Linked DNA regions of Sphingobium yanoikuyae. The main gene of each other region encodes a partner of the protein of the gene in region 2 in a complex. Links are inferred from orthologs where the notes say so. Each region holds a gene or a part of one and is shown on either strand. Other genes may lie near its edges.

Region 1 (8,990 bases), 700 kb from region 2 along the record:
CGCCCGCCGCAGGGCGGGCATCCGCGCATTGCCATATTGGGCCTGGTCGAGGCGCAACTGGTGCAGGCGGACCTGATGATCCTGGGCGGCCTCAACGAAGGTAGCTGGCCGGGCCTGCCGTCGCCCGATCCCTGGCTGGCGCCGCGCATCCGCCGCGAACTGGGCTTGCCGGGCCTGGAAACCCGGATCGGCCTTGCTGCGCATGATTTTGCGAGCGCGCTCGGCGCCCCGCATGTCCTGATCACCCGTGCCCGGCGCGGCAGCGGTGGGCCGGCGATCGCCTCGCGCTTCTGGCTGCGCCTGAAGGCGATGGCAGGGCCGCAATGGAAAACCGCTGATCGCTATCGCCTGCTGGCCGATGCGCTGGACCTGCCACCTAGCCACCGGCCGTCCGCGCGCCCCGCGCCGGTGCCCCCGCTCGCCGTCCGTCCGACCCGCATCCCCGTCACCGATGTCGACCGGCTGAAGGCCGATCCCTTTGCTTTCTATGCCCGGCGTATCCTGAAGCTCAATCGCCTCGATCCGGTCGATGCCGATGCCGGCCCGGCCTGGCGCGGCACGGTCGTGCATGAGATATTGGAGCATTGGGCGCAGGGCGGCAGCCGTGATCCGGCCGATCTGGAGGCGCGCGCCCGCGCCATGTTCGCCCGGCCCGATGTCCATCCGCTGCTCCGCGCCCTATGGCAGCCGCGCCTGATCGAGGCGATCCGCTGGATCGCGGCCGAAGTGGCGAAGGATCAGTCCGCGGGCCGCCATATCCTGGCTGTGGAGACCGAAGGGAAAGCAGAGATTGCCGGCGTGCTGCTGACCGGCAAGGCCGATCGCATCGACCGGATGCCCGATGGCAGCATCGGCATCGTCGACTACAAGACCGGCAAGCCGCCCAGCGCGAGGCAGGTGCGCGGCGGCTATGCGCTGCAATTGGGCCTGCTCGGCCTGATCGCGGAATCCGCCGATGGCGCCTTTCCCGGCGTGGCCGGCGCGCGGGTGGCGGGCAGTTTCGAATATTGGTCGCTCGCCAAGAAGGGCGACGCCTTTGGCTATCGCGAGAGCCCGGTCGATCCGATGGGCAAGCGCGACAAGGTGGTCACCGCCGATTTCACCGCCTTCGTCTACGACCAGTTCCGCGACGCGGCCGAAACCTGGCTGACCGGCGCTGCGCCCTTCGCCGCGCAGGTCAATCCGGAAGTGGCCAATTATGGTGATTATGACCAACTGATGCGGCTGGAGGAATGGTATGGGCGCGACGATGGCTAAAGGCTCCAGCCCTTTGCAACCGCTGGCCGGCGCGCAGGCGCTGGCCGCTGCGCCCGACGCCCATGTCTGGCTGTCGGCCTCCGCCGGCACCGGCAAGACCCATGTGCTGACCGCGCGTGTCTTCCGCCTGCTGCTGCAGGGTGTGCGGCCGGAAAATATCCTCTGCCTGACCTTTACCAAGGCTGGCGCGGCGGAAATGGCCGACCGCATCCATGATCGGCTCGCCACCTGGGTGCAGGCCGAGGAACGCGATCTGTTCAACGATCTGGAAGCGCTGGGCGAAGAGAGCGGACCGGAAGCGCGCGACCGCGCCCGCCGCCTGTTCGCCGAAGTGCTGGAATCGACCGGTGGCGGCCTGCGCATCCAGACCATCCATGGCTTCTGTCAGCAATTGCTCGCCTCCTTCCCGCTGGAGGCGGATCTCGCCCCCGGCTTTCGTCCGCTCGACGCACGCGAACAGGGTGTGCTGGCCCGCCAGACGCTGGCCGACATGGTCATCCGCGCCGAGGAACTGGGCGATGGCGACCTGATCGACGCGTTGCAGGCTTTGAGCCTGCGACTGGGAGAGGGGGCGGCCGAGACTTTCCTGCTGCGCTGTGCCGCGCGCCTCTCCGCACTGACAGAGCTACCCGGCGATATCGGTCCCTGGCTGGCGCGCGAACTGGGCTTGCCCGAAGGCGATATCGACGCCTGGGTGGCGGAACAGTGCAGCGACGCCATGTTCGACATGCGCAGCCTCGCCTGGGTGGCGCAGGCCAATGCCGACTGGGGCACGGGGCGGGCACTGGAGCGCTGCGACCGGATCGCCGCCTGGCGCGGCCGCGATCCCGCCGCGCGTGCCGCAACCCTGACCGACTTGCACAGCGCTTGGGCCAAGGCGGATGGCGATCTCATCTCCGCCAAGGGCTGGGTACCGCCGATCGACGGCTATGGCGAGGCAACGGCGCGGCTTCATGCCCGCTGCGCCGAACTGATCGGGGTCAAGCTCCAGGCGGACTATGCCGCCCTGCTGGCCCGCGCGCTCCATGCCGGCCGTGCCTATGCCCGCGCCTATGATGAAGCCAAGCGGCTCGCCGGCGCTGTCGATTTCGACGACCTGATCGCGCGCACAGCGTCCCTGCTCCAGAAGGAGGGGATCGCCGAATGGATCCGCTACAAGCTGGACCAGCGGATCGACCACATCCTGGTCGACGAGGCGCAGGACACAAACGTCCATCAATGGGCGATCGTCGGCGCGCTGGCGGCCGAGTTCTTCGCCGGTGACGGTGCCAAGGCCGACAAGGTTCGGACCATCTTCACCGTGGGCGATTTCAAGCAGGCGATCTTCGGTTTTCAGGGGACCAGCCCGCAGGCCTTCGCCGCCGCGCAGATGGTCTTTTCCCGCCATGCCGACATGGCCGGCCATGCCTTCCACGACCTATCGCTCGATCGCAGCTTCCGCTCGACGCCGCCGGTGCTGGATCTGGTAGACCGGACGATCGCCACCTTGCGGGCGCAGTCGCTGGGCCTGACCGAGGGCGAAGTGCGGCATATCAGCGCCAATCGCCATCCCGGCGAGGTGCTGCTGTGGAAGCCGACGATTGCGGGCCTGGCCGACGAGGTGGAGGGCGAGGAGGATTGGGTCGCCGATCAGGAACGGGAACTGGCCGGCAAGATCGCGCGCCAGATCCGGCAATGGATCGACGACAAGATGATGCTGGAGGCACGGGGCCGCCCGGTCCGCCCTGGCGACATCATGATCCTGGTCCGCCGCCGCAGCGAACTGGCCCGGCTGATCGTCGCGCGCCTGTATGAAGAGAAGGTGGCGGTTGCCGGCATCGACCGCCTGCGCCTCAATGCGCCGCTGGCGGTCCGTGACCTGCTCGCCGCGCTGCGCTTTGCCACGCAGCCCGACGATGACCTGAACCTTGCCGCCCTGCTGGTGTCGCCGCTGATCGGCTGGACCCAGGACGAGCTGATGCAGCGGGCGATCGGGCGCAAGGGTGGCCTGTGGCGTCATCTGCTCCAGCGGCTGGATGATGCGCAATTGCTGCCGCTGCGCCAATTGCTGGGGCAGGCGGATTTCACCACCCCCTATCGCTATCTGGAGGCGATCCTGTCCGGCCCGATGGACGGGCGCCGCCGGCTGATCGAGCGGCTGGGCGCGGAAGCGGCCGACCCGATCGAGGAATTGCTGAACGCCGCGCTAGGTTTCGAGGCGGACGACCATCCCTCGCTCCAGCGTTTCATCGACTGGTTCGATCGCGGCGAAGTCGAAATCGTCCGCGATGCGGCGGCGCAAGGCGATGCGCTGCGGTTGCTGACCGTGCATGGCGCCAAGGGATTGCAGGCGCCGATCGTGATCCTCGCCGATGCCTGTCTTGATCCCGACGCCGGCAACCGCATGGATTCGCTTGAATGGAACGGCCTGCCGATCCTGGCCCCGCGCAAGGGCGAGCGACTGGGGCCGATCGGCGACGTCGCGGCCGATGCCGCGGCAATCGAGCGGGAGGAGCATTGGCGCCTTCTCTATGTCGCGCTGACCCGTGCCGAGGAGAAACTGATCGTTGCCGGATCGCTCGGGCCAAGGGCGAAGGGCGAGGTGAAGGCGCAAAGCTGGTATGGCGCGGTCGATGCGGCGATGGTCGACATGGGCTGTGATTGGGAGGCCGATCCGCTCTGGGGCGCCCGCCGGCGCTGGCGCGGGGCCGAGGTGCTGACGCCCAAGGCCGTGCAGCCCGAAAGCGCCGAAGACAAGCCCGTGGTGGTCGAGCCGGAGTGGCTGCGCGCGCAGGCGCCGGCGGAACAGCGTCCGCCCCGGCCGCTGGCGCCGTCCGCGCCGGTCGAGGATGATGTCCCCAACCCGCCGCCGACGGCTGCGATGCGCCAGGCGGCCGAACGCGGTCGCTGGCTTCATGCCCTGTTCCAGCGCCTGCCCGACCTGCCGGCCGAGCGGCGGCGCGAGGGCGCCGAACGCTGGCTGGAACAGCAGGTGGCGGGAGATGCCGCACTGCGCCGGGACGTGATCGACCATGCACTGCGGGTTATCGAGGATCCGCATTTCGCCGCCCTGTTTGCGCCGGGCGCGCTCGCCGAGGCGCCGATCGCCGCGGTGGTGGGCGAAGCGGTGATTGCCGGCACCGTCGACCGGCTGCGGGTCGAGGCGGACCGGGTCCAGCTGGTCGATTTCAAGACCGGGCGGATGACGCCGCGCGATGCGGAGGAAGTGCCGGTCGCCCATGTCCGGCAGATGGCGGCCTATGTCGCGGCGCTGGAAGTGATCTTCCCGGGCCGCACGGTGGAGGCGGCCCTGCTCTATACCAGCGCGGCGCGGCTCATCGCGCTGCCGGCTGCCCAACTGGCGCCCTACAAGCCGGGCTTTTCGCCCACGCAGCAATATTTGCTGCTGTGACCCGTTGAGCAGCGGGCGCAGCCATCCTAGATATCGACCAACTTAAGGAGTTTGCAGTTATGGCCACCAAGGCAGTTACCGATGTCAGCTTCAAGCAGGACGTGATCGACGCCGACAAGCCCGTCCTTGTCGACTTCTGGGCCGAATGGTGCGGCCCGTGCAAGATGATCGGCCCGGCTCTGGAAGAGATTAGCGAGGAACTGGCCGACAAGGTCACGATCGCCAAGATCAACATCGACGAAAATCCCGATGCGCCGGGCCAATATGGCGTGCGCGGCATCCCGACGATGATCCTGTTCAAGAATGGCGAAGTCGCCGCGACCAAGGTCGGCGCCGCACCCAAGAGCGCGCTCAAGGGCTGGATCGAAAGCGTCCTCTAAGTCGCTGGTAAATCTAAAAAAGGGACGGCAGCCGGGCTGCCGTCCCTTTTTATTAGCTGAGCGGGATCATCACCAGTTCGGCATAGGCCGGCTTTTCGCGCAGCCGGTCATACCAGGCGCGCAGATGCGGCAGGGCGGGCCGCGGTATTTCGAGCGTGAAATAGGTATGGGCGTAGACGCCCATAGGCACATCCGCGACACCGAAATTGACACCCGAAAGCCATTCTTGATCCGCCAGCGCCCGGTCGAGGATCGCCATCGCCGCGCCCGACGCCTGCGCCGATTGCTCGATGACCTGTAAATTTCGCTGTCCATCTTGGCGTCGCACCAACTGGATGAAGGCGTCGCGCTGGGCATCGGCAAAGCTGAATTGCCAGTCCATCCATTTGTCGCCCTGCGCCCGCAATGCCGGGTCGGCAGGATAGATCTCCTCCGGCGCATAGCGATGGGCGAGATAGCGCAGGATCGCGTTCGACTCCCACAGTATGACATCGCCATCCTCGATCGTCGGGATCAGCCGGTTGGGGTTCATCGCCAGATAGGCGTCGGACATGCCATGTTCCATGCCGACATCATGGCGGACGAAGGGCAGGCCGATTTCCTGCGCGAACCAGGCGACCTTCTTCACATTATGCGAATTGAGGCGGCCCCAGATCGTCAGCATAGTCGGTCTTCCTTCGGTCAGGCATAATAGGTCTTGGCCGCCAGATCCCACAGGCGCGGCGAGGACGCGCCCATCAGGCCCCGACGCTGTTCACCGACCCGATAGGCGCTGCCGTCGAGCCGCTGGCAGCAGCCCCCTGCCTCATTGACGAACAGGGTGCCGGCCGCATGGTCCCAGGGCAGCACGCGCGCGAAGATCGACACGTCATTCTGGCCCAGCACCAGCCGGGGATATTGCTCCGCCGCGCAGCGGGGAATGTCCACCATGGTGAAAATGGCCTGCGACTTGCGCTCCATCTCGGCCCGTTCCGCCGCCTCCATGAAGATGGTGGAAATGGCAGCGATCGGCAGGTCGCCGCTACTTTCCTTCGCCATGATCCGTTCGCCATCGACATGGCTGCCGCCGCCCAGGGTCGCATGGCATAGCCGCCCGGTCAGTGGATCGAGGATCCAGCCGGCCAAAGTGGCGCCATTGTCGGCCAGCGCGATCATGATGCCGAAGGGCGGCTTGCCCGACGCGAAATTGCCCGTGCCGTCGATCGGATCGATAATCCAGTTGAGGCCGTCGCCGGCGCGGTCGAGGATCGACGGGTCGGCTGCGCAGGCCTCTTCGCCGATGACCCCGGCTTCGGGCAGGATCGACGTCAGCCCTTCGGCCAGCCGGATTTCGCTTTCCTTGTCGGCGATGGTGACGAAGTCGTTCGCCGCCTTCTCGCTAATCTCTTCCGCCGCCAGATTCTGGTAGCGGGGCATGACGATGTCGCGCCCCACCTGCCGCATCAGCGCGACGACGGGATCATGCAGTTCCACCATCATGCGCCGGTCCCCTTAGCTGCGATAATCCGCGTTGATCGAGATATAGCCGTGCGTCAGGTCGCAGGTCCACACCGTGGCGCGGCCTTCGCCCAGGCCGATATCGACGCCGATGACGATATCCTGGCCCTTGAGATGGGCGGCCACCGGCGCCTCGTCATAGCCGTCCAGCGCCAGGCCGCCGGCGGCGACCTGCGTCGCGCCGAAGCGGATCGCCAGCTTGTCGCGCTCGGCCGGTTCGCCCGCCTTGCCGACGGCCATGACGACGCGACCCCAATTGGCGTCCTCGCCCGCGATCGCGGTCTTCACCAGCGGCGAATTGGCGATGGAGAGGGCAATGCGATGGGCGCTGGCGTCGCTTTCGGCGCCCTCGACCGTGATTTCGATGAACTTGCTGGCGCCTTCGCCGTCGCGCACGACCAGATGGGCGAGTTGGCGGCAGAGGTCGGAGAGCGCGGCGGCGAAGGCGTCGGCGCCAGCATCTTCCATCGACGCGAGCGGGGCGTTGCCGGCCTTGCCGGTGGCGAAGGCCAGCACCGTGTCGCTGGTCGAGGTGTCGCTGTCGACGGTGATACAGGAGAAGGTCCGCTTGTTGGCAGCTGACAGCATCTGCTGCAGCAGCGCCGGATCGATCGCGGCGTCGGTAAAGATATAGCCGAGCATCGTCGCCATGTCGGGCGCGATCATGCCCGATCCCTTGATGATGCCGACCAGGTCGACGCGAGTGTCGCCGATCATCGCCGAAACATGGGCGCCCTTGGCATAGGTGTCGGTGGTGCCGATGGTGTTCGCCGCATCCTCCCAGCCGCAGGGCGCGGCGGTGAAGGCGGCTTCGAGGCCTGCCTCGGCCTTGTCGATCGGCAGCGGCACGCCGATCACGCCGGTCGAGGAGACGAAAATATTGGAGGGCTGGCAGGACAGGTGATTGGCGACCTTGGCCGCGATCGCCTCCACGGCGGCGCGGCCGCGATGGCCAGTGAAGGCGTTGGCGTTGCCGGCATTGACGACGACGGCGCGGGCCTGGCCCATCGGGATAGCGTCCCGGCACCATTCGACCTCGGGCGAGGGGCATTTGCTCTGCGTCGTCACGCCGGCGACCGCCGTGCCTGCGTCCAGCTCGACATAGGTGAGGTCGCACCGGTCCCAATTCTTGTATCGCGCCTTGGCGACACGCAGCGTCACGCCGGCAATGGCGGGCAGGGCGGGAAAGGCGGCGGGGGCGAGGGGGGAACGGTCGGTCATGGGGCGCGGCATGAGCGAAATCCCCCTTTGCGTCAATGGCCCGATCGGGCGCTAGTCCCGCAGATAGAGGCGCCCGACGCCATCGGGCATCGGGAGCATGCGATAGCCATGGCGACGGGCATAATTTTCCAGGCTGTCGTCGGGCCGCAGCGGCAATTTCCGTGTGCCATTTTCATAGCCGGTAAGGATTGCCGCCGGCATGGCGCGATCCAGGCCTGGCAGGGAGGCAGGCGTCAGCGCATGGAGCCGGCGCGCCTGCTCGGGGCGGAGCGTCCAACCGGTGCGATAGACGAACGGGCCGGTTGCAAGGCGCGGATCGAGCGCCAGGCCGCTGTCGATTGCGAGATGCGGGGAGAGGGTGAGGATATCGGCGCCGCCTGCGGCGCGCACCGTCATGCCCAGCCAATGGGCATTGGCCTGTGCAGCCAATAGCGGCGATCCGGTACGGGCGGCCGTTGCCAGATCCCGGATCGAGGGAATGAGACCGGGGATCGCTGCCAGGCAGAGCAGCGCCAGCATCGCCTTGCGCCGCAGCGGCCACCAGTGACGGGCATCGTCGAGCAGATAGCCGAGGGCAAGGGCGAGCGGCGGCAGCAGCGGCATCAGATATTGCAATTGCGTAGGGGTCGGCAGCGCGGCCCCGATCAGCGCGCCGGCACTCATCCAGATCGCCAGCCGACGCCCGGATGAGCGCGTGCGGCCACGGGTCGCGATCCAGTTGGCGATGAGCAGCAGCAAGGCGACAAGCGCCGGCCCCTTCCAGAGATATTTGACAAGGTCGCGCAGCTTTTCCGCCGTCGCCAGCTCCTGCGCGGCGCCGTTGGCGGCATACCAGGCGTGGGGCGCGGTCACGCCATAGGTCAGGATGCCGTAGAGAAAGCCGTCCGGCCCGGATGCCCAGGCAATGACCATGGGGACCATGCCCAGCAGCGCGCCGAGTGCCAGGAACAGGGCGGCGCGAACAGCGTGCCGGCCGCCGCTGGCGATGACGAACAGGCCGACGGTCGCGCCGAGCGGAGCGAAATTGAGCTTTGTCGTGATCGCAAGGCCAAACAGCATGCCGGCCCCAAGCCAGTGGCTGTCCGAGCGATGGCGCAGGCCAAGCAAGGTCAGCAGCATGGCGGCGGAGGCCAGTAGGGTCGGCAGCATATCGTTCCGGACAACGGAGCCGCTGAACTGGAACGCGGCTGTCGCCGCCATCAGTAACATGGCCAGGGTAGCGCTGGAGCGGGATATGTCTGCCG
Region 2 (8,857 bases):
CGACGACGAAGGTTTCACCCTGGCTCTGCTTCACGTCGACGACACGGGTCAGATAGATGCCCGCCTCCCCCACCAGCCAGCGGCCCAGTTCGATCGCGAATGCACTGTCGGTCAGGATATCGGGCAGCGCGTTGAGCGCGGTGTCGAGCGCGACGCCGATCGGCCGGATGTCCAGCCGCTCGTCGCCGGGGAAATAGGGAATGCCGAAACCGCCGCCCAGATTGACCAGAGGCGGCGCGACGCCGACGGCGTCGGACAGGCGCGCCGCCAGATCGATGGTCGCCGCCTGAGTCTCGATGATCGCCATCGGGTCGAGCGCCTGGCTGCCGGCGAAGATATGCCAGCCGCGCCAGTCCGCGCCGCCATCGATCATGGCACGCGCCAGCGCGGCCGCGCGATCGGCATCAATGCCGAACGGCTTGGCCCCGCCGCCCATGCGCATGCCGGACCCTTTGAGGTCGAAATCCGGGTTCACCCGCACGGCCAGGCGCGGCACCTTCCCCAGACGCTCCGCCACGGTCAGCGCGCGCGCGCCCTCCCCCTCGGACTCCAGGTTGATGGTGATGCCGGCATGGATGGCGGCTTCCAGTTCGTCATTGCGCTTGCCCGGCCCGGCAAAGCTGATCCGTGCCGGGTCCATGCCGGCCTCCAGCGCCATCGCCAGTTCCCCGCCCGAGGCGATGTCGAACCCGTCGACCAGCCCCGCCATGCGCGAGAGCAGCGGCGCATAGGGATTGGCCTTGATCGCATAATGAAGATCGATCTTCTTGGGGATCGCCTCGCGGAAGCGACGCACCTGCGCCTCGATGATGCCCATGTCATAGACGAACAGCGGCGTGTCGCCCGCTTCGTCGACCAGGCTCGCCGCGCCGCAGCCGCCAATCAGCAGCATGCCTTCTTCCTCGGCGAACCAGGCGGGAATGGGGCCCATGGGCTTCATGACGCATACTCCTTGGCCAGCGCGACTCGATCGATCTTGCCATTGGGGTTACGCGGGAACTGTGCAAGCACTAGCGTCTCGCGCGGCTGCATGAAATTGGGCAGTTCGGCCTTCAGATGGGCGGCAACAGCCGCGACAACATCAGGATCGGCAGCGCGCAGCAGCAGCAACACCGCCTGTCCCAGCCGCTCATCCCTGACACCGAGGGCAACAGCCTCCGCCACGCCGGGAACGGCGACCGCCGCCTCCTCGATCTCGGTCGGGCTGATGCGATTGCCGGCCGACTTGATCATCGCATCGTCGCGGCCGACGAAATAGAGCAGGCCATCCGCGTCGCGGCGGACGGTGTCGCCGGACCATACGGCCGTGCCGCCATGGCGCGAGGCGGATGGCGCCGGCTTGAAGCGCTCGGCGGTGCGCGCCGCATCCTGCCAATAGCCCTGCGCCACCAGCGGCCCGGCATGGACCAGTTCGCCCGGCTCTTCATCGTCGGCCAGCGTGCCGTCGGGGCGGACCACCAATATCTCGGCAAAGGGAATGGCAGACCCCATCGAATCCGGGTGACTGTCGACCAGAGCAGGCGACAAATAGGTGGAGCGGAAGGCTTCCGTCAGGCCATACATGGGATAGAGATCGGCCTGCGGGAACAGCGACCGCAGCCGCGCGACCAGCGGCCGGGTCAGCGCCCCGCCGCTATTGGTCAGGCGCCGGAGCTTGGTCGCGATCTCCGTCGGCCAGTCCAGTTCGGTGAGTTGCACCCAGAGCGGCGGCACTCCGGCCAGGGTGGTGATGTCCCAGCGATCGACCGCCTTCACCACGTCGCGCGGGGTCAGATAATCGAGCGGACAGGCGCAGCCGCCCGCATACCAGGTGGAAAGCAGCTGGTTCTGGCCATAGTCGAAGCTGAAGGGCAGCACGCACAGCGTCCGGTCCTCCGGCGCCAGCTCCAGATAATGGGCCACCGACACCGCGCCGAGCCAGAGATTGGCGTGGCTGAGCATCACCCCCTTGGGCCGGCCGGTCGATCCGCTGGTGTAGAGGATGGCGGCCAGAGCATCGCGCGCGGCATCGGACGGCGGCAATGCCGCGCCGCCGCTCATCCCCGCCGCCGCATCATCCTCGCGATGGAGATGGCAGCCAGCCGGGACGTCGCCGGGGGCCAGCGTCGACAGGCGGCTGGCCGTGCCGATCAGCAGCGCCGCGCCGCTATCGGCCAGGATATGAGCGACCTGCGCATGTTTGAGCAGCGGATTGATGGGGACATGGACAAGCCCCGCGCGCGGCGCGGCGAGCGGCATCAGCGCCGCGACCGGCCCCTTGGCCACCCAGCTGGCCACCCGCGCGCCGGGCGCGAGGCCAAAGCCCGCCAGCCATCCGGCGAGGCGACCAAGTGCCTGTTCCAGTTCGGCATAGTCCTGCGCGCCCGACCGCCCCGCCAGCGCCGGCCGTTCCGGATCGCCACGCAGCAGCAGATGGTCTATCGGCTGCACATCGGCATCGTCGATTGGCGCCTTGGAAGCCAACAGGGGGTCGCTTAACGTCATGTCCAGAATTAGGTCCTAAGGGCAGCTAAGGTGCCGGGAGATAATAGGTTGCTGGTCCCAAGGGAATATCGGACGCTGTCGGAAGTGCGGTCGGCGATCGGCGGCCGGATGGACCGCGTCCATATCGACAGCCTGTTCGACCGGCTGGACTGGTTTGAAACATTGCACCCCCTTTGCCTTGGCGACACCCCGCTCAGGGTGTTCCAACAGACAGAGGACGCCTGCGAGGCCTGGTTGTTCCTTCTCGCGCCCTCGGCTCGTCGCCTAACTGCCCTTGCCAATTGGTATAGTTTCGCCTGGAGCCCGATTTTCCTGGGCGCGCCGGACGCGCGGCAACAGGCCCGGCAGCTGGAAAATATCGCCCGCCATCTGCTGCGCGAACAGGCGCAGATCAACCTCTATCCGCTTGCCCTGCCCGGCCCGCTGATCGGCGCCTTTCGCCGCGCCGGCTGGTTCGCGGTGCAGCGGCCGATGGGCGGCCGATATCTGCTGCACGTCGATGGCCGGGATTTCGCAACCTATTGGGCGCAGCGCCCCGGCCGGCTGCGCAACCAGGTGCGGCGCAAGGCCCGGCAGGGCCGTTATGACCTCAGCATCCATGACAAGCTGACCGACGCGCTGTGGCAGGATTATGTCGATGTGCAGGCGCATAGCTGGAAGGCGCCCGAGCCTGGCCTCGACTTCCTGCGCGTCCTGGCGCAGCGGGAAAGCGATGCCGGCACCTTGCGGCTGGGCTTTGCCCGGCTGGACGGCCGCGCCGTGGCGACCCAATTATGGACGGTGGAGCATGGCACGGCGCTGATCCACAAGCTGGCCCATGACAGCGCCCAGGACGAAGGATCGCCCGGCACCTTGCTGAGCCATGCGATGTTCGCCCATGCCATCGACCAGGACCGGGTCGCGACGATCGATTATGGCACCGGTGACAATGACTATAAGCGCGAATGGATGGACGAGCGCATTCCCCTCCATCAGATCGACCTGTTCAATCCGCGTCGCGCATCCAGCTGGATTCCCGCCGCGCGCACCTGCATTTCCGCGCTTGTCGGATAGGCGGCGAGCCATTAGATAGCCGCCATCATGCGGGCGCAAACCACTCAGCCGGTCGACCGGACAGACGATATCGAAACCCTGGTGCGGGCGCTTCTGCGCGACGTGCTGAGCCTGTCGCAGGAGCGGGCCGATGCGTTCGACGCCGACACGCCGCTGTTCGGCGCCCTGCCCGAACTGGACTCGATGGCCGTCGCCGGCCTGCTCACCGAGATGGAAGATCGCTTCGACATCCTGATCGAGGATGAGGATATCGACGGCGACACGTTCGAGACTTTCGGCACGCTGGTCGCCTTCCTGCGCGCCAAGCTGGGCTGAAAGCCGCCTTTTCTCCAAAAAATTCGGGCTGAGCCGTTTCCGGCCCAGCCCTTTTTCTTACGCTTCGACCAGTTGCTCGAAGTCGGCTTCGGCGAGGAAGCGTTCGACGTCGAGGGCGGCCATGCAGCCCATGCCGGCTGCGGTCACTGCCTGGCGATAGATCTTGTCGGTCACGTCACCGGCCGCGAAGACGCCGGGAATGGCGGTGTGGGTCGTGCCCTTCTCTACCACGATATAGCCTTCATCGAGCGGCAGCTTGCCGTCGAACAATTCGGTCGCGGGGTGGTGGCCGATCGCGACGAAGCCGCCATCGGTCGGCACATGCGACTTCTCGCCGGTGACGGTGTCGATCAGGTCGACGCCAACCAGACCTTCGGGCGTACCACCGCCGACGAACTTATCGACCGCCTTGTTCCACAGCACCTTGATGTTGGGATGGGCGTGCAGGCGCTGCTGCAGGATCTTTTCCGCGCGCAGCGAATCGCGGCGGTGGATCAGGGTCACGTCATGGCTGTGGTTGGTGAGGTAAAGCGCTTCCTCAACCGCGGTGTTGCCGCCGCCGATGACCACGACCTTCTTGCCGCGATAGAAGAAGCCGTCGCAGGTGGCGCAGGCGCTGACGCCCTTGCCCTGCAGATGCTCCTCGCCCTCGACGCCCAGCCACTTGGCCTGGGCGCCGGTGCAGATGACCAGCGTGTCGGCGACATAGAGAGTGCCGCTGTCGCCCTTCAGCTTGAAGGGCCGTTCGGACAGGTCGACGTCGACGATCTGGTCATACATCATCTGCGCGCCGACATGTTCGGCCTGGGCCTGCATCTGCTCCATCAGCCACGGCCCCTGGATCACATCCTTGAAGCCCGGATAATTTTCGACGTCGGTGGTGATGGTCAGCTGGCCGCCCGGCTGCATGCCCTGCACGACGATCGGCGCCAGGCCCGCGCGCGCGCCATAGATGGCGGCGGACAGGCCGGCCGGGCCGGAACCGAGAATGAGCATGCGGGTGGAGTGGGTGGCGGTCATCGATAATTCCAGCTGCGATTCGTGTGGCCGCCAGAGATAGGCCCTGCCAGCCCCCGCGCAAGCAGGAGTTGGGCAGGAGATTTGCTTGGGACGACCAAAGCTTGAACCGCAGCATCGCCGAGGCGTTACACAAGCCGCGTTGTCTTATGATCCGCAATATATCACAAATGACGGGTGGAGATGGAATGGGAGAGACGGAGCATGGCGACATTCGTGCTGGTGCATGGCGGGGGACATGGCGGCTGGTGCTATCAGAAGGTCGCCCGGCGACTGCGCGCGGCGGGGCGTGAGGTGCATTGCCCGACGCTGACGGGCCTTGGCGAGCGCGCCCATCTGCTCAACGCCGACATCGATCTCGACACGCATATCCAGGATGTGGTGGCGCTGATGACGTTCGAGGGGCTGGAGGATGTCATCCTGGTCGGCCACAGCTATGGCGGGATGGTGATTACCGGTGTCGCCGATCGCGTGGCCGAGCGCATCCGCGAACTGGTCTATCTGGATGCCGCCCATCCCAGGGGCGGCGAATCCCTAGAGATATTGGCGCCAGCCCAGATGGAGCCGACCCGCGCCATGGGCCGCACCGTCGACGGGATCGAACTGGTGATGTGGCCCTTCCCCGGCATGGCGGGCTTCTTCGGCATCACCGATCCGGCCGATGTCGCCTGGACCGAGGCGCGGCTGACGCCGCATCCGTGGAAATGTTTCGGCCAGCCGCTACGGCTGGAAAATGGCGACGCGGCGTTTCGCCTGCCGCGCACCAATATCAATTGCACCCATGCGTTGCAGAACAGCCCGGACGAGGCCCGCGCCCGCCAACTGGAAGGCCATCGCAATTTCGAGATCGACACCGGCCATGACCTGATGATCACCGAGCCGGAGGCGGTCGCGACCATGTTGCTGGAGGTGGCGGGCTAGGCCCCCTCCCCTTAATCGAGGACGTTGGGCAGATCCTCGAACCCCTTGCGCAGGGCGGCGGACCAGCCCTGCGAGATCATGGCGAATTCCTCATTGTCCGCCTCGATCCGGGTGCGGACGCGGAAGTCGAACGTGTCGGTCTCGATCACGGTGAGGTCGAGCGGCATGCCGACCGACAGGTTGGACCGCAGGGTCGAGTCCATCGACACCAGCACCGCCTTGGTCGCATCCTCCAGGCTCGTCTCGCGCTGGATGATGCGGTCGAGGATCGGCTTGCCATATTTATGCTCGCCGATCTGAAAGAAGGGCGTGTCCTCGGTCGCCTCGATGAAATTGCCGGCCGAATAGATGAGATAGAGGCGCGGCTTGCCGCCCTTGCGCTGGCCCGCGATCATGATCGAGGCGCTGGCGGCCGATCCGTCCATGGCGATGCTCTCGCGGTAGCGGCCCTGCATGGTGCGCATCGCGTCACCCACCAGCTGCGCCGCGCGGTGCATCGTGTCGCAATTGAGGATGGTTTCGACCTCCGGGTCGCTCTCCGCCTCGCGGATCGCGCGCGACAGCATCGTCTTCACCCCCTGGGTGATCGACAGATTGCCCGAACAGAGCAAGGTGATCGCCCGTTCACCTTCGACATGATAGGTGAAGCTTTTCCGGAAGCGGGCAATATTGTCCATGCCCGCATTGGTCCGGGTGTCCGACAGCATGACCAGCCCCTGATCCACGCGTACCGCCACACAATAGGTCATCGCCCCGAAGTCCTGCTTATCTCTACCCTAGGAGCGGGGCGTGGGCGTGCTCTGCTGTTGCTGGCGTTGCAATTGCCGTTCCTCGACTCCGTCTTCCGCCTGCGCGATCCGGACATCGGCGTCAATGCTGATATCGCCCGCGACCGTAACGGAGCCCCGTATCGGGGCAGCTTCGTCGGCATCCAGACCACTGGCCAGGCGCAGATAGCGTTCAGTGACGCAGACCCGGTTGGACGGATCGAAGCCGACCCAGCCCAGCCCCGGCACCAGCGCTTCGGCCCAGCCATGGGTTTCGTGCAGCAGATCGCCCTCGGCCGCGAGCAGATAGCCCGAGACATAGCGGGCCGGCACCCCCAGCAGGCGCGCACCGGCGAGGAAGATCTGGGCGTGATCCTGGCACACGCCAGCACCCAAAGCAAAAGCCTGCGCCGCGGTCGTGTCGGCGCCGGTCACGCCCGGCCGATACTGAACGGCATCGCTGATCGCGGCCGAGAGGGCATGGAGCTGCGCCAGCGGCCCGTCGCCCTCGGGAAGAGCCGCGACCATGGCGCGGATCGCATCCGACGCCCTGGTCAGCGGGGTGTCGCGCAGGAAATAGCGGGCATCGACCCGGCATTGCGGCAGGCCGCCAATGCCATGCGTCTCGCGCGTTTCGACCAGCCCCTCGGCAACGATCACCGCCTCGTTCAGGCTGTCATGGCGGACCCACACCGCCTCCATCTCGCCATAGCTGTTAGGACGGAAATTGGTCAGCGCCTCGCCATTTATGCTGACCTGCCAGTCATGGACCTTCTGGCCCGGCGTATCGACCGGCACCAGCTTCAGCCGCATGGCGACGCGGCCGGCCGAGGCGGGATAGCCATAGACGGTCTGGTGACGGACGAGCAATTTCATGGCGCGCTTCCCCTCCCCCTTCAGCCGAAATGATAGGTTTCGGCGATTTCGACGCCGAGCCGGTTGCTCATCATCAGGCTGTACTGCACCGTTTCATGCAGGCCGCGGCGGAAAATCTCGCCGGCGTCCAGTTCCTCCAATTCACTCACCAGCTGCTTCACCGTGTCATGACAGGTGCCGCGCGCATTGTGCCAGCCGGCCAGCCGGTTGAGCCGATAGGCGAGCTGATCGCAGCAATAGGCGACGCTGCGCGGAAACAGCCGGTTGAGCATCAGGAAATCGGTGATCTGCCAGGGCGTATAGGTGCCGCCATAGACATGATGATAGGCGCGCGCGCCCGACAGCGCATAAAGCACCGAGGTCCATTGATAATGGTCGCGATTGCCGCCGATCACCTCGGTTTCGGGCAGCAGCACATAATATTTCACATCGAGCAGCCGCAGCGTCATCTGCGCCCGCTCCAGCGCCGATCCGCAGCGCAGGAAATCATGGCCTTCATTGCGCAGCTGGCCCGAATGGGCCGCGCCGCGGAAGGTCATGACGCGGGTCTTCACCCAGTCGATCAGCGCCGGCAGCTGCGCCTTGGCCTCGGCCACGTCATAGCTGTCGAGCTTGCGCCAGCCGTCGTTCAGCGCCTCCCACATATCCTGGGTCAGCATGGTGCGCGCCGACTTGGCGTTGGCGCGGGCCTTGAGCAGGCAGGAGCGGATCGAGCTGGGATTGTCGGCGTCCAGCATCAGGAAGGACACGACATCGCTTTCCGTCACCGGCACGCCGTCGGGGAATTGATGACCGGCGCCGGTCGCGCGCACGACCGATCGCCATTCGTCGCGATGATGCGCGCCCGGCAGGATCGCCATGCGCTGTCCCATCGACAACAGCCGGGCGGTGGCTTCGGCGCGCTCCATATAGCGCGCCATCCAGAAGAGATTTTCGGCGGTCCGGCTCAGCATGTCTTGGCTCTTTTCACCGTGGGGGCCGGCGTCGTTGCGCCCGGCCCGGCATCATCAGGGGCAATCGGAAGGAAGGAAGCGGTCGCGCCCATCAGTCCTGCAACACCCAGGTATCCTTGACCCCGCCGCCCTGGCTGGAATTGACCACCAGCGACCCTTCGGTCAGCGCCACGCGGGTGAGACCACCAGGGACCAGCCGCAATTGCTTGCCGACCAGGCAATAGGGGCGGAAATCGGCATGGCGGCCGACGACACTGGCCGGGCCGAGCGTCGGCACGGTCGACAGGTCGAGCGTCGGCTGGGCGATGAACTCGCCGGGATTGGCCTTGATCCGCTCGGCATAGGCCTCGACCTCGGCCTTGCTCGCCTTGGGGCCGATCAGCATGCCATAGCCGCCCGAACCATGGACTTCCTTGGCCACCAGTTCGTGCAGATGCTCCAGCACATAGGCCATTTCGTCGGGCTTGGAGC

The links.
Region 1: the proteins of trxB (region 2) and trxA are in contact, whole or in part, in a crystal structure (PDB 1F6M), measured with the Escherichia coli proteins. The link is inferred for Sphingobium yanoikuyae from one-to-one orthologs.

What each region holds. Positions count from the first base shown.
Region 1 is NZ_CP139979.1:2,109,473-2,118,462, reverse strand. What follows is about bases 3,476-6,354. They hold trxA (thioredoxin TrxA), read left to right. Parts: upstream 3,476-4,680; coding sequence 4,681-5,028; downstream 5,029-6,354. Other genes in these bases: U0025_RS09710 (inositol monophosphatase family protein), read right to left, coding at 5,710-6,354; U0025_RS09715 (glutathione S-transferase family protein), read right to left, coding at 5,081-5,692; addA (double-strand break repair helicase AddA), read left to right, coding at 3,476-4,648. Also shown: double-strand break repair protein AddB, read left to right, coding at 1-1,257; more of addA, read left to right, coding at 1,238-3,475; more of U0025_RS09710, read right to left, coding at 6,355-6,507; bifunctional glutamate N-acetyltransferase/amino-acid acetyltransferase ArgJ, read right to left, coding at 6,520-7,746; U0025_RS09700 (glycosyltransferase family 39 protein), read right to left, coding at 7,798-8,990. UniProt on the Escherichia coli protein: Participates in various redox reactions through the reversible oxidation of its active center dithiol to a disulfide and catalyzes dithiol-disulfide exchange reactions.
Region 2 is NZ_CP139979.1:1,411,929-1,420,785, reverse strand. Bases 2,892-5,637 are described here. They hold trxB (thioredoxin-disulfide reductase), read right to left. Parts: upstream 4,873-5,637; coding sequence 3,910-4,872; downstream 2,892-3,909. Other genes in these bases: U0025_RS06555 (alpha/beta fold hydrolase), read left to right, coding at 5,074-5,637; U0025_RS06565 (acyl carrier protein), read left to right, coding at 3,565-3,852; U0025_RS06570 (GNAT family N-acetyltransferase), read left to right, coding at 2,892-3,537. In the rest of the region: U0025_RS06580 (pyridoxal-dependent decarboxylase, exosortase A system-associated), read right to left, coding at 1-940; U0025_RS06575 (acyl-CoA ligase (AMP-forming), exosortase A system-associated), read right to left, coding at 937-2,484; more of U0025_RS06570, read left to right, coding at 2,533-2,891; more of U0025_RS06555, read left to right, coding at 5,638-5,790; U0025_RS06550 (hypothetical protein), read right to left, coding at 5,802-6,539; U0025_RS06545 (transglutaminase family protein), read right to left, coding at 6,567-7,433; U0025_RS06540 (alpha-E domain-containing protein), read right to left, coding at 7,454-8,386; U0025_RS06535 (circularly permuted type 2 ATP-grasp protein), read right to left, coding at 8,478-8,857.